DNA from 2 places in the Virgibacillus tibetensis genome. Region 2 is predicted to be linked to the other one. Evidence: predicted binding sites of a transcription regulator. Region 2 holds the regulator's gene; the other holds the start of a gene.

Region 1 (8,262 bases), on a different contig from region 2:
CATTAAAATTTTTACTATCGGAATATAAAGGCAAAAAGGTAACAAACCTCTCTGAACTGGCCCGCTACCTCCATCCTTATTTTGATACTACTATTTCTTTCTCAGCAATCGATGCTTCCATTCGTTTCCTGTCACGTTCCAATATAGGTTTCAAATAATGGCCTGTATAAGACGCCTCTACGTTGGCAATCTTTTCAGGAGTTCCAGTGGCTATGATCTCTCCACCGCGATCGCCACCCTCAGGTCCCAAATCTATAATATGATCAGCTGATTTAATAACATCTAAATTGTGCTCAATAATTAACACGGAGTCGCCATTATCGACCAAACGCTGCAGGACTAACAATAGTCGTTTGATATCATCGACATGTAAACCCGTTGTTGGCTCATCCAATATATAAAATGATTTACCGTTTGAGCGTTTATGGAGTTCACTGGCCAGTTTCACACGTTGTGCTTCCCCCCCGGACAAGGTAGTTGCCGGTTGACCTAGCTTAATATAACCAAGTCCAACATCATAAATGGTTTGCAGCTTCCGTTTTATTTTAGGAACGTTCGCGAAGAAATCCAAAGCCTCTTCTATTGTAAGTCCCAACACTTCCGAGATATTTTTACCTTTGTACTTCACTTCCAATGTTTCCCGGTTATAGCGTTTTCCATGACATACTTCACATGGTACGTATACATCTGGTAAGAAGTGCATTTCAATTTTAATAATGCCGTCACCGCGGCATGCTTCACATCGTCCGCCTTTTACATTAAAACTGAAGCGGCCTTTTTTGTAGCCACGAACTTTTGACTCATTCATTTGGGAAAAAACATCACGAACATCATCAAAAACACCAGTGTAAGTTGCAGGGTTTGATCTAGGTGTACGACCAATTGGTGATTGATCAATATCGATGACTTTTTCAATATATTCTATTCCTTTAACCTTTTTATGCTTTCCAGGTTTATATTTACCCCGATATAGCTCCTTTGCTAATGACTGATATAAAATATCATTAACTAATGTACTTTTTCCTGAACCGGAAACACCTGTAACTACTGTCATTACGCCAATTGGAAATTTAACAGAAACATTCTTCAGATTATTTTCTTCGGCACCGACAACTTCAATTTTACGTTTATCTGCTTTTCTCCGTTTAACAGGTAATGGAATGTATTTCGCCCCGGATAAATAATTACCTGTGAGAGATTTTTTATTTTTCATCACCTTATCTGGTGTGCCGCTTGCAACAATTTCTCCACCATGTTCACCGGCTCCAGGACCAATATCAATCAGCCAATCAGCAGCAAGCATCGTATCCTCATCGTGCTCTACTACAATTAATGTATTATCAAGGTTTCTCATACGCTTCAGTGTAGCAATTAGCCGATCATTATCTCGTTGATGAAGACCTATAGATGGTTCATCCAATACGTATAATACACCGGTTAATGCGGAGCCGATCTGCGTTGCTAGACGTATTCGTTGTGCCTCTCCACCCGACAAGGTACCTGCCGCGCGCGAGAGTGTTAAATAATCGAGCCCTACATTATTGAGGAATTCAAGTCGATTACAAATCTCTTTTAAAATCATTCGAGCTATTTGTTCTTCTTTTTCTGTTAAATCAAGATGCTCAAAAAAATGGTTTGCCTCAACGATTGAGTAGTTTGTTACTTGACTTATATGCTGGCCATTAACCTTTACAGCCAATGCTTCCTTCTTTAAGCGATAACCTTTACATGTTGGACAATGCTTCTGTCCCATATATTTCTCCAGCAGTTCACGTGTATAGTCTGAAGATGTTTCCTGGTAGCGACGAGCAATATTAGATATTACTCCTTCGAAAACAACATGGTTATCCCGCACACTACCAAAATCATTTACGTAGTGAAAGTGAATCTTTTCCCTTCCACTTCCATATAAAATTTTGTCCATTTTATCTTTCGGGATATCCTTAACAGGGATAGTCATATCAATATCATAATGTTTACATACACTTTTCAGAAGCTGTGGGTAATATTGAGAACTTATTGGTTCCCATGCAGCAATCGCATGTTTCTTTAGCGACCTTTCCCAATCTGGTATTACTAAATCAAGATCTACTTCCAAGTTCGTCCCTAACCCATCACATGTTTGGCAGGCACCAAAAGGACTATTAAAAGAAAACAAACGTGGTTCCATTTCTCCAATAGAAAAACCACAAATGGGACAAGCATGGTTTTCACTGAACATTAATTCTTCTTCACCTATAATATCAACGATGATTTTACCTTCACCTAAACTTAATGCAGTCTCTATAGAGTCACCTAAACGGCTCTCAATTCCTTCTTTTACAACAATCCGATCAACAACAACTTCGATCGAATGTTTTTTATTTTTATCAAGCTGAATATCATCGGTCACTTCGCGCATTTCTTTATCTACACGAATCCGTATGTACCCTTCTTGTTTCAGTTTTTCAAACGTCTTTACGTGTTCTCCTTTTCGCCCTGAAACAACAGGTGCCAAGATCTGTAGTCTGGTGCGTTCAGGGTACGTTAAAATTCGATCCACCATTTGCTGAACGGTTTGTGAGCTAATTTCTATTTCATGCTTCGGACATATCGGGCGACCTATACGAGCATAGAGTAAACGAAGGTAATCATAAATTTCTGTTACCGTCCCTACAGTCGACCTGGGGTTTTTACTGGTAGTTTTCTGATCAATTGAAATGGCTGGTGAAAGCCCGTCAATTGCATCTACATCCGGCTTATCCATCTGCCCTAAAAACTGGCGTGCATATGCGGAAAGTGATTCCACGTAACGGCGTTGTCCTTCTGCATAAATGGTATCGAAGGCCAGAGAGGATTTACCCGAACCTGACAAACCTGTTACTACTACTAATTTATTTTTAGGTATTGTTACATCGATATTTTTAAGATTATGTGCTCTAGCACCTTGTATATTAATTGATTTACTAGGCATGAATTAGTCACCTTCCCGCTTTAAGTTCAAATAGAACATCTCGAAGCTCCGCTGCTTTCTCAAAATCAAGCGATCTGGCAGCTTCCTTCATTTCTTTTTCCATTTGTTCGATAACCTTTGTTTTCTCTTTTCCGGTCAGCTTTGTTAAACTCTGTGTTTTTCCATCGTATTCTTCCTGGTCCTCTGCTGCAACGGTTGCTCGAATAACATCCCGAACTTCTTTTTTTATTGTAGTAGGCGTAATATTATGTTTCTCGTTATATGCCACTTGTTTTTCACGACGTCGAGTTGTTTCATCAATCGCCAGCTGCATAGAGTTTGTAATACGGTCGGCATACATAATCACCTGGCCGTTTTCATTTCGAGCAGCTCTTCCCATCGTTTGTATTAGTGAACGTTCAGAGCGCAGAAAGCCTTCTTTATCGGCATCAAGAATAGCAACCAATGAAACTTCCGGAATATCCAGACCTTCTCGTAATAGGTTTATTCCAATGAGAACGTCATACTTTCCTACACGGAGATCACGGATCACTTCGATCCTCTCTAATGTTTTAATTTCGGAATGCAGGTAAGCAACCTTCATTCCCAGCTCCTTTAAATAATCAGTTAAATCCTCTGACATTTTTTTCGTTAAAGTGGTAACAAGAACACGCTCATTCTTGTCTGTCCGCTTATTAATCTCTCCGATTAAATCGTCAATCTGACCATCAATTGGACGCACATCTATTTCTGGGTCCAGTAGCCCTGTTGGTCTAATAATCTGTTCTGTCATTTTTGGAGAGTGCTCCAGCTCATAAGGGCCCGGTGTTGCTGAAACGTACACAAGCTGATTTGTCTTCTCCTCAAACTCCGAGAATTTTAACGGTCGGTTGTCCAGTGCTGAAGGTAATCTGAACCCGTGTTCAACCAATACTTGCTTTCTGGCCTGGTCCCCATTATACATTCCCCTGACCTGGGGCAGTGTCGCATGCGACTCATCTACAACAACTAAGAAGTCGTCTGGAAAATAGTCAAATAATGTATACGGTGTTGCCCCTTCTTCCCTTAAGGTTAAATGTCTCGAATAGTTTTCAATTCCTGAACAAAATCCCATTTCCTCCATCATTTCTATATCATAATTCGTTCGCTGTTCAATGCGTTGCGCTTCTAAAAGTTTGTTTTCTGCACGAAGCTCTTTCAAACGTTCTTCCAGTTCTTTTTCAATATTTCGAATGGCCTTTTTAAGTTTTTCTTCCCGTGTGACATAGTGGGAAGCTGGGTAGATAGCTGCATGTTCCCTGTCTCCAATAATTTCACCAGTTAATACATCCACTTCTCTAATCCGGTCAATTTCATCACCAAAGAATTCAAATCGCAAACAATATTCTTCTCTTGAAGCAGGAATAACTTCTACTGAATCTCCCCGGACGCGAAACGTACCGCGTTGAAAGTTGATATCATTCCGTGCATATTGAATACTGACAAGATCACGTAATAACTGGTCTCGATCTTTTTCCATTCCCATACGAAGAGAAAGCACCTGGCTCTGGTACTCCTCTGGATTACCCAGGCCATATATGCAGGATACACTGGCAACGATCAATACATCATTTCTCTCAAATAAAGAAGATGTTGCCGAGTGACGTAATTTATCTATCTCTTCATTGACGCTGGAGTCTTTCTCAATAAACGTATCTGTGGATGGTACATAAGCCTCTGGTTGGTAGTAATCATAGAAGCTGACAAAATACTCAACAGCATTGTTAGGAAAAAACTCCTTAAACTCACTATATAATTGACCTGCCAATGTTTTATTATGCGCGATGACTAATGTAGGCCGATTAATTTCTTTTACTACATTAGACATGGTGAATGTTTTTCCTGTTCCCGTTGCGCCAAGTAAAGTCTGATGGCGCTGACCGGCTTGTATTTTTTCTATTATCTCTTTAATAGCTTTTGGTTGATCGCCAGCCGGCTGGTATTGCGATACAAGTTCGAATGTATTTTCCACTAAGCATCACTCCGATTTTTATCTGTCTTACTATTTTACCATATATAATAATATAGTTTAACATAAACACGAACAAATATTCGATCATTTTGTTTCACTAGTCTATTATCTATACTACCCGTTTCCTGTAATATGGAATCATACGTAGTTGCAACGAGAGAATCAGAAGAACCGACCGAAAGTGTTTTCATAATAACTAAAAAAACATCAGCAATTGATATGCTAATGTTCTTTAATTTTTGAAAAGCAAAGTATTTCCTCAAGAAGCTCGATCATGGATTTGTTCTCCAGGTTTTTATGATATTCCTCTACTTTGTCTTCATATGCTTTTTTTCTAGCGGAGTCATTTAAAAAGCCTGTAATCTGATCTTCTATTGATTCTCGTGTTCTTAAGGTATTTATTAAACCCAGTTGTTTCAGTTGTTTAGCGTTAACTATCTCTTGCCCGGGTAATGCATGACAAATAAAAATGGGTTTGCGCTTCATAAGGCATTCACTAATCGTAACTCCTCCTGGCTTTGTCACGACTGCATCCACTTTATCATATAACCGGTTCATCTCTTCCTTCCTGTTAATAAATGGGATGGGTGTTACAGATGGATTTTTTTCTCTTAACAACCGACTATACAACGCCTCATTTTTCCCGCATAAAATATAGTAATGGAGTTGGTTGTCAGAGGCTGGATCAGGCAATAATTCTTCCATTGCACCTACACCCAAGCTTCCACCAGTAACAAGTACAGCGTGATTTTTATTTTTAGTAGACAGCCGTGTACGTTCATGGAACACAGCATGCACAGGAATACCTGTTATGAAAATCTTCTCCTCTTCAACTCCTAGACTTCTCAGGAACTTTTTTACAAGTACTGAAGGAACAAAATGATAATCGATTCCCTCGATCCCCCACACCCGATTTACGAAGTAATCCGTATAAACATTAACTGTAATAGCGTTAAGTTGTCTTTTTTGTTTTAGAACACCCGCCAGATTGGAAGGCAGGCAATGCGTACAAAAAAGTATAGCTGGCTCATTCCCCTTCAGTAGCCGTTTAAAAAAATAAGTAAACAGCATTTCATAATGAATATGACGAATTCTTTTAGTAGCATTTTTATATGCTAAATGATCATAAATCCGATTATATATATGCGGGAACAGCTTTATCGATGTTAAATAAGTAGAAGAAACAACGCGTTCCATTTTCCCATAACTATACGATAGAATATCAACCTTTCCACTTGAAATCTCTTTATTAAAGTTGTGCAGATCTTCCATCAATGAATCAGCCACATGATGATGACCTGTAGGTATTTGCATAAACGGTAAGAACAAAGCATCACTATTCAACTCTTTTACCATAGAATATCTCCACCTTTTGATAACTATCTACCTTCAATTACCAATGATTTAGTAGACCTCTGCATGTTACAATCCTTATTGGGAGGTGCTGATCAATGGCTTATATAGTTATTTCATTATTTGTAATAGCCTTTAGTATGCTTATCTATAAAGCATATAAAAATACGAAAGATATACAGATTAATAAAATTAAAATAGATTCACCAAATAGGAGCACTAATTCATCGTTATCTATTCTTCATCTATCAGACATGCACTTAGAAAATATCTCTATAACACCTGCAGAACTTGAAATAAAGCTTAAAAATGAAACACCTGATATAATTGCTTTAACCGGCGATTTCCTCGATCGGAAACGAACTATTCCAAAATTGGTTCCCTACTTGCAGGTTTTGCAAAAAATACAGCCAAAACATGGAACGTACGCTGTCTTTGGAAACCATGATTATGTTTTAAAGGAGCAAGATATTGCAGCCCTTAAAAATACACTTGAGCAATACGATTGCCATGTCCTGCAAAACTCCAGTGACACAATTACTGTAGACGGACAGCTTGTAAATATTGTCGGTGTCGATGATTATAGTACAAATAGAAGTGATTTATCTTTAGCCTTTGATAAAGTGGAGCAAGGTATGAATATTGTATTGACACATGATCCTACTGTTGTACTTGAAATGGAAGGCTATACGTTTGATTATTTATTGGCAGGCCACTTCCATGGCGGACAGATTTGTTACCCAAAAGCGTACCACCTTGTTAAAATGGGCAAATTAGCACGAAATAATATTATAAAAGGATTACACATGCATCATAGTTCTCCCTTTTACATTAGTGAAGGCTTGGGCCAGACTGGGTTTAACATTCGCCTTGGAAGCCGCCCGGAAATTACATTTCATAGTGTAGTATTGCATGAAAGTAATGCTTAAATTGTTGAGTTGTAATTGTTTATTAATTCGTCTTTGGACATAAATAAATAAACAGGGTCATCCAAACGGTTTTTACTAGCAATAAGGTTAATAGGAAAAAATGTTACCTTTTTATACGCTCGATAGTAAGAACTTTTAATTGGCACAATTTCAAAACCAAGACGGGACGCACCTTTATATAAAGTTGTAATCCCAATAATTCCTTTAATTTCATTGGTTTTCTGATGGGCCTCAATATAACAAGCCAGCTTTGGAAGGGACCGTTTTACCTTGTGGTAAATAAAAACTGCCTTTTTAACATCACTCGTAATACTGGTTAAATCGTTAAGCACTTTTACGTTATGCAAGTGAATCTTCATTAACAAGTCGTTTTTTTGTATTACTGTACCATCATTCAATATTACTTCTCCTCCTTTATAACGTGTTAATCTAACACGGAACAACGTATTGCAATATTCATCATCAGGTACGTAACGTAGACGTGTAAAATTATAATAAACTGGATCAATTATATTCCAAACACCTAACAGGTAACTTTTCATCGTTATTTCCCTTTCTTTTCTCAAGTCATAACTAGTTTGCTTAGTTTCTATATAAAATATTGAAGGAATTTTTTGGAGAATAAAAAAACCGAACATCCACTGTTCGGTTTTTTTATTTCTTCTATTATTTAGACTGTTTTCTAAAAAGTTGAGATTGTACCTGTACAGGCGTTTACTCGACCACAGAAATATATTTGCATTTCCGACGTACAACTTTTCTATTAAGGACGAAGTAACTACTGTTTACTATAATCGCTCCGGAAATATACTTCGCTCAAAGGGGTAATCGCTGAATAAACCGGGGTGAACGCAGGATTATGCTGAACAAGCGCGGGATAAATTGGTCCGAACGCTGAATAAACCAAGCCGAACGCGGGATTAAGCGAAGCAATCGCTGAATGAAGCCAGGTGCAGCGGTCATCACAAAGCGGTCGACTCCTGCTTAGAACAGCACGTGTCTGAAGACCCCGCAGAGTGGGTTTCTCGAGGAGGCTG
Region 2 (8,262 bases):
GTACTTACTAGGCTGACCTTGGTGTGGGCTATGATGTCAGTTATGTCATTTAGTTAACTCCCAAAAAACGCATAAAAAAGTATCGTCCATGTAAGAATATGGGCGGTATTTTTTTGTAAGGAAAGAAAGTATAAATTTTTGATTGCAATTAATTCTTACACTTAAACAGCCACGTCTAGCTTCGACGGACAGGACGTCCTAGTGCCGATGAAGCCACAGGACGTGGCGTTTTCATCGGCCAACGCCCAGGGACTAGCGAGACTTCCTTCACCTCCGTGCGATAAGTCAACATCAGCTTCTTTTACAGGATATGTACTATGGAAAGGAAGGGAAAAGTACTTAAAGAGAGACAAGTAATCGTTAAGTGTTCATTTAAATATAGTCTTGTATTTTTTAACGAACAACTTTGTATGCACTTCTTTATCATTGATTTCATTTAATAAGGAGACGCTTTCGTTTGTTATATAACGAAAATCGTTTCCTTTATTGCCTCTCATATGACAAGCGCAATTGGTTAAAAATGTAACTGTTTTGTAACTGTGATTTGTTATTTTTGCGTTTAATTGAAAGCGCTTTAATTACTGTAAAGGAGTTGGTAAAATGTTTCACATTGTTTCCCGTGTAACAGTAGTCTTATTGTCCCTCACAATTGTATGTTTATTTGTAAAGGTTGAGGTTGGGGAAGTTTCGGCAGCTAGCTTTAATAAGTTCTTTCATAGTGGAAAATCTTATAAATTATATGTTCCCTCGACATATGATTCAAATGCTGAAGTTCCTTTAGTAGTCATGTTGCACGGGTGTACACAAGATGCGGACCAATTTGCAGCTGGTACAGAAATGAATCAAATAGCTGAGAATGAAAATTTCATTGTTCTATATCCAGAACAACCATCAAGCGCTAATACATCAAATTGTTGGAATTGGTTCGAACCACATCACCAAGAAAGAGGGTCAGGAGAACCATCCATTATTGCTGGAATGGTACAAAATGTGAAAAGTGAATTTAGTATTGAAGAAGAGCGTGTATACGTTACAGGCTTATCGGCTGGCGGTGCTATGAGCGTAATAATGGGGGCTACTTACCCAGATGTGTTTACAGCGATCGGAATCGCTTCAGGGCTAGAATATAAAGCCGCAGTTAATTCAAACGAAGCATTTTCAGCAATGATGAACGGTGGTCCAAACCCTGAGCAACAAGGTCAATTAGCCTATGAAGCAATGGGATCACATGCTAGAATTGTCCCTGTTATCGTTTTTCATGGTACGAACGATTTCACCGTCCGACCTATAAACGGAGACCAAGTAATAACTCAATGGATTAGAACGAATAACTTAGTATATAGTGATAAAAATTCAATTAGTGAAACACCATCCGAAACGATACAACATCAAGTTCCTAACGGACGAAGTTATACACAGTATATTTATAAAAATACTACGGAACAAACAATTTTAGAAAAGTATGTAGTTCAAGGAATGGGTCATGCGTGGTCTGGTGGAAGTTACCAAGGGAGCTATACTGATCCTAATGGTCCAAATGCTAGTGAAAGAATGTGGAACTTTTTTAAATCCAGAACAATGAGTGGTGGAGAAACTGATCCTGACCCAGATGATCCTGATCCGGAAGATCCTGAAATTAATAAACCGACTACTGTTGCACATCCTAGGGGTGGAGAATTTATTGATAGTGTAACAGTAGAATTGAACGTTGATCGAGAAGGGACAACATATTATACAATAGACGGTACGGAGCCAACAAAAGATTCATTCGTATATACAGAACCAATCGTAATTAATAAATCAACTGTACTAAAATTTTTTACAGTAGATGAAAATATGATTGAAGAGGACATTAAGACCGAAGAATATACAATTATAAAAGAACAATCAGATAATCAAAAGATCTTCATTCAATCAGAAGAAAGTGGTTTTGTAGGTAGACTTACGGCAGATGGTTTAAGTAATCGTCAATTAAAAGTTGGAGATAAAGGAATGTACAATACAGATACATTTCGTACAATATTATCTTTTGATACATCGTCCTTATCTGATCAAACAATTAAATCGGCAAAGTTAGTTTTATTTACGAAAACAAGCAATGGAACTGTGAACAAAATATCTATCGATTCTAAAGAAGGCTATTTCGGTTCCAGTTCAAAACTCGAACAACAAGACTTTCTAGCAACCACTAGTAAAACGTCTGTAGCGTCAATTTCAAGTATTCCAACTAGTGATGGTGGAAGGATGGTTATTGACCTGCCTTCGGACATTTTTAATCAGGTTGGATTAAACCAACTTAGATTACAAGCAGAGACTGTGCCTGGGTTTAACAGAAATTTAATTGAATTTTATAAAGAGGAAAATCCAGACTATGCCCCATACGTTGAAGTTGAATTAGAGTAATAAATATAACATCATAAACAGCCCTTTCTCATACTGTTAAGAGAGGGCTGTTTTCATTAAGGACTCTATATTTCGATGTTTTTAATAAATAGATAATGATGATTCCAACTGATAATCCAAGCACTAATATGAACCTCCCCCCACTTAAAAATCCGTTTTTGAAGTGGGGGTTTCCTAACAGATAATGTAAACGCGGATGACACTCTCTTTTAACGAGTAATCGTAGGAGTCGTTTTCACCAACTAAATTAGGCAATCCGTATATACAAAAAACGTTGGGATGACAGTATGATTTTCCGCTTAACAAGAAAACTTCGTTTAGGATTTCTATTTAGCCAATAAGAAGTATAAAAAAAGCGAAGAGCTAGAAAAACTAGAATGTATTTACTCTTTTCTCACTAGTCAAAAAAATAAGTAACACTCCTATATTTATTACGAAATGGGTAAATAGCTTTGTTTGCTATCCCACAGGCCACAAATTCTATAGTTTCAAAAAAGACCTGCCATCTAATGGCAGATCTTTTACTGAATAGTTCGATATAGACCGATCACTTTACCTAAGATGGTTACATTTTGATAAATTAGAGGTTCCATTGTAGAATTTTCAGGTTGCAAACGAAAATGGTCTTTTTCTTTAAAGAAACGCTTAACTGTTGCTTCGTCTTCTTCTGTCATAGCGACAACAATATCGCTGTTCTCAGCAGTGTTCTGCTGTTTTACTATGACCATATCCCCATTAAGAATACCGGCTTCTATCATACTTTCTCCTTCAATAACTAGAACAAATAAATTATCATCAGGGCCGGCACTGGAGGTTGGTAATGGTATGAATTCTTCAATATTCTCGACAGCAGTAATAGGCAGCCCGGCAGTGACTTTCCCAATTACCGGGGCATAACGCGCTTCTTCTCTTGGAATATTGTCCCCAGACATCTTTAGAACTTCAATAGCTCTCGGTTTTGTCGGATCACGTCTGATATAACCCTTGCCTTCTATTCGGGAAAGGTGGCCATGAACGGTAGAACTTGATGCAAGTCCTACTGCTTCAGCTATCTCCCGCACAGAAGGGGGATAACCTTTTTTGTCAACTTCGTCTTTAATATAATCAAGTATCATTTCCTGTCTTTTGGAAAGTTTAGTCATCTATCAAACACCTCACGCTTAGGATTTATTACTAGTAGTTTACCATTTGAAATAACATAAAGCAAACATTCGTTCGAAAAATTGACGCGTTCGTACGTTCGTTTGGTATTATATATAGAGGGGGAATAGAAGGACAGAGATTATTCTATATTACCTGGCAACTAATAAATTTTGATAAGGAGAATTCATGTTGAAAGCAATTATATATAGCCGTGTCAGTACAGATAAAGAAGAGCAGGAATCATCATTGAGAAGGCAGAAACAAGAGCTAACCAGATTAGCTACAAATCATAATATCACTATTGTTCAATGTATAGAAGAAAAACAAAGCGGATATGAAATAGAACGAGAAGGGATTTTTGAGATGCTTGATTATTTTTCCTCTCATAAAGCAGATTGCTTACTCATTCAAGATGAAACAAGGTTAGGCAGGGGGAATACTAAGATTGCGTTATTTCATCAATTGCAAAAATTAGACATTCGTGTTTATACTGCCATAAATAATGGTGAGCTAGTATTGTCCGAGTCTGATTCTATGGTTCTGCAAATTGTTGGGATAGTAGAAGAATATCAACGAAAAATACATAATGCAAAAATAAAGAGAGGAATGAAAAAAGCTATAGTCGATGGGTATGACCCAAGCAAAAATCTATCTAATAAAGGAAAGGCGCCTGGCAGAGAAAGAATAGAATTCCCTATTGAAGAGGTCGTACGTCTGCGAAAAAGCAATCTAACCTTTGAGGAGATAACTAATACATTAAATGGGCTGGGGTATTCCGTATCTAAAGCAACAGTTAATCGGAGGTATCAGGAGTTTCTAAATACTTGAATATAACTCATTCGAAAGGTAAAATTAAGAGACAAGGACTTCATTTGTCCTTGTCTTTTCTATCAACAGATAATACGTAACTCGTTTAGGAGGTTAAACATATATGCTATCAAAAGATAGATTGGAACGTATAAATATATTGGCTAAAAAAGCAAAAAATGAAGGCTTAACGGATGAGGAGAAAGTAGAGCAGAAAAATCTACGCGAACAATATTTAAACAATGTACGCAGTTCATTTAAAAATCAATTTAAATCTATGACGGTTATGGATCCGGAGGGTAATGATGTCACCCCGCAAAAAGTAAGAGATTTACAAGAAAGAAATAAAAAACATTAGAAATGTGCTTATTTTAGCATAATCAGGAGGCAAGATGTCTCCTTCTTGTTATTGCTTGTTAGAAAGAATGTTTCGTTATAGAATGAAGAAGGTTAATTAGTCTTTAAAAGCGAAGGGAGTAAATAAAAAATATGTCGAACAACATCGAGCAACAATCAATCAACACGATTCGTACATTATCTATTGATGCAATTGAAAATGCAAATTCAGGTCATCCTGGCCTGCCCATGGGTGCTGCTCCAATGGCCTATACATTATGGACGGATTTCATGAACCATAATCCAAAAAACTCAAAGTGGTTTAATAGAGACCGTTTTGTGCTTTCAGCGGGGCATGGTTCCATGCTTCTATACAGCTTATTGCATTTATCTGGTTATAACGTAACGATGAACGACCTTAAGAATTTCCGCCAGTGGGATTCTAAGACACCAGGTCATCCAGAAGTAAACCACACAGATGGTGTAGAAGCGACTACAGGACCATTAGGACAAGGACTTGCAATGTCTGTTGGAATGGCAATGGCTGAAGCACATCTTGCGGCTAAATTTAATAAGGATGATATTTCTATAGTTGACCATTTCACGTATGCACTTGTTAGTGATGGTGATTTAATGGAAGGTATTTCCCATGAGTCAGCATCATTGGCCGGACACCTTGGTCTTGGTAAATTAATTGCTTTATATGATTCAAATGATATTTCGCTGGATGGTGAATTGAACCGTTCTTTCTCTGATAATACAGAGGAGCGTTTTAAAGCGTATGGATGGCAGGTTATTCGTGTAGAAGATGGTAACAATGTAAATGACTTAAGAAATGCTATTAAAGAAGCTCAGGATAACTTAGACCAACCAACCTTAATCGAAGTGAAAACAGTCATAGGGTATGGCTCGCCAAATAAATCAGCTTCAGCTGCATCACACGGTGCACCACTTGGTGGGGACGAAGTTAAATTAACAAAAGATTACTATAAATGGACTTATGAAGAGGACTTCCATGTGCCTGATGAAGTATACACAGACTTTAAAGAAAAAATTGTTAAGTTAGGATCAGATGCAGAGGATAACTGGAACCAGCTCCTGGAAACATATAAAGAAAAATACCCGGATACCGCAGAAGAACTGGAGCTTGCGATGAGTGGTAAGTTACCCGCAGATTGGGATAAGAACTTGCCAGTATACGAACCTGGTGAACATAATCTTGCTACAAGAGCCTCATCAGGTGAAGTTCTTAATGCAATAGCAAAAACAGTGCCAAGCTTCTTTGGTGGTAGTGCTGATTTAGCTGGATCAAACAAAACAACTATTAACAATGAAGAAGATTTCTCCCGTAAGAACTATGCAGGAAGGAATGTATGGTTTGGTGTACGTGAACATGCGATGGGAGCAGCACTAAACGGTATGGCACTGCATGGTGGCTTAAAAGTATATGCTGGTACATTCTTTGTCTTCAGTGACTATTTACGACCTGCAGTTCGCCTATCTTCCATCATGAACACACCTGTTACTTATGTGTTTACACATGATTCTATTGCTGTAGGCGAAGATGGCCCAACTCATGAACCTGTAGAACATTTAGCTGCATTACGCGTAATGCCAGGCTTATCATTAATTCGTCCCGCAGACGGCAACGAAACACAAGCTGCATGGCGATTAGCACTGGAATCAGAAGATACTCCAACTGCCCTAGTGTTAACAAGACAGAACTTGCCTACCCTTGAAGGAACAAAAGAGAATGCGTACGAAGGTGTTAAAAAGGGTGCTTATGTAATTAGTAATTCTGAGAAGGAAACCCCTGACGTACTTTTATTAGCAACAGGGTCAGAAGTCCAATTAGCAGTTGCTTCACAAAAGGAACTTAAAAATAAAGGTATAGATGCCAGAGTCGTAAGTATGCCTTCCTGGGACCGTTTCAATGCACAGGATGAAGCATACAAAAACGAAGTGATTCCTTCAGGAGTCAAAGCTCGTCTTGCAGTTGAAATGGCTTCACCATTCGGCTGGGAACGTTATGTTGGCGATAAAGGAAAAATCATCGGAATAGATACCTTTGGAGCATCTGCTAAAGGAGAAAAAGTAATTGAAGAATATGGATTCACTGTTGAGAATGTAGTTAAACAAGTGGAATCCTTGCTGAAATAGTATTCATAAGGTAGATCCTGGATCAGGATCTACCTTTTTTAAGGGGAAAAAATTGAAGCTCTACTAAATTAGTTGCCGAAACATGTATCTTTTAGCTCCTTATAATAGATCAACAACCGATCTTTTTCACTTGATCCCACAGGATAAATAAGGACTTCGTATTGGTTCATTATAAACTTTTTCTGCCCTTTCCTGACGTTTCGTCACTATTTATTATACGATCGACAAAACTAGTGTGTTTTCGCAATATAAACTGACATTATTTTGAAATGGATTACGTATAATAAATGGTAAAGGGGGAAAAGTACTATGGTGTATGAGTATTCTGTTTTTTGGATAAGGGAAGAAATAGCAAATCATTATTATCGTAAAAGTGATATATTATTTCGATTTTTAAGAGATTACCAAAACAGTAAGAATAGAGAGGATCTTGAATCCCAATATTTTTATATAACAAATACTTTTCCTTCAGATAAATTGATTTCGCATATTGAAGATTATTACACACATGACATTAGGATAGAGATAAAAGGTACGAGTATTAAAATATATAGAAATTTAAGATGTATATCTTTACATATAGAAAGAAAACATTTAAAATTTCGTTGTAAAACATTACAAGATGCAGAGGAACTACTATTTCCAATGTTACGTTGTTTTCAGCCATTATTATTTATAACTGGAAATAATCTGAGTAACTTTGGCTGGATTTCACCAATGATTCTAACAAGTAACTATCAAAGTGAACAAGTATTGTATTCTTATCTTTAATTTACTATACTGTATAAGAAACAACATGAAGGGGGAAAGCTTGACATGGGCACGATTTGGGTAATATTAATAGCTACAGCAGCATTAATAGCTGGTGTTGCTCTTGGATTTTTTATTGCAAGAAGATATATGATGAGTTATTTAAAAAAGAATCCACCAATTAACGAGCAAATGCTTCGTACGTTAATGATGCAAATGGGACAAAAACCATCGCAGAAGAAAATTAATCAAATGATGCGTGCAATGAATAATCAATCTGAGAAATAAGCAATTATTAATTCTTAACATGTTACGCAAACATTCCACCATACCCCTTTCTATCTAAAATAGTAAGGGGTATTTTATAATTGTTCACCGAAGGTAATCTTACATCACGCTATATAAATTAGCTAAAAACTAGTCTAATTGCCGGTAGCTGCATATTATTTACAATGAACATATCTGGAGTTTCACTTTATTGTCATAATAACTCACGGTTGGGATTGATTTGTTTGTTAGAATAGGTAGTAGATATACCGATGAACTTAGGAGGATTTTACATGTCTGAAATTAATATATTTCTTGCTTTTGGTGCCGGATTTTTATCATTTATATCACCATGTGTATTACCACTTTATCCAGCCTTTTTATCTTACATTACCG

What was found. Region 2 encodes LexA, which represses DNA repair genes until DNA is damaged. Its sites were predicted from a motif close to CGAACATATGTTCG; they were not measured.
Region 1: the regulator LexA is predicted to act here: its motif matches at 5,013-5,026, upstream of uvrB (excinuclease ABC subunit UvrB).

What each region holds. Positions count from the first base shown of each region.
Region 1 covers NZ_JARZFX010000013.1:69,976-78,237, forward strand. The annotation lists gene uvrA (excinuclease ABC subunit UvrA) at 77-2,953, opposite strand; gene uvrB (excinuclease ABC subunit UvrB) at 2,961-4,943, opposite strand; gene QGM71_RS17940 (MGDG synthase family glycosyltransferase) at 5,166-6,299, opposite strand; gene QGM71_RS17945 (metallophosphoesterase) at 6,395-7,225, shown strand; gene QGM71_RS17950 (YkoP family protein) at 7,222-7,767, opposite strand.
Region 2 covers NZ_JARZFX010000001.1:654,742-663,003, reverse strand. The annotation lists gene glnA (type I glutamate--ammonia ligase) at 1-11, shown strand, start outside; gene QGM71_RS03725 (extracellular catalytic domain type 1 short-chain-length polyhydroxyalkanoate depolymerase) at 601-2,403, shown strand; gene lexA (transcriptional repressor LexA) at 2,925-3,545, opposite strand; gene QGM71_RS03715 (YneB family resolvase-like protein) at 3,736-4,374, shown strand; gene QGM71_RS03710 (DUF896 domain-containing protein) at 4,478-4,711, shown strand; gene tkt (transketolase) at 4,843-6,849, shown strand; gene sirA (sporulation inhibitor of replication protein SirA) at 7,159-7,620, shown strand; gene QGM71_RS03695 (YneF family protein) at 7,666-7,887, shown strand; gene QGM71_RS03690 (cytochrome c biogenesis CcdA family protein) at 8,160-8,262, shown strand, end outside.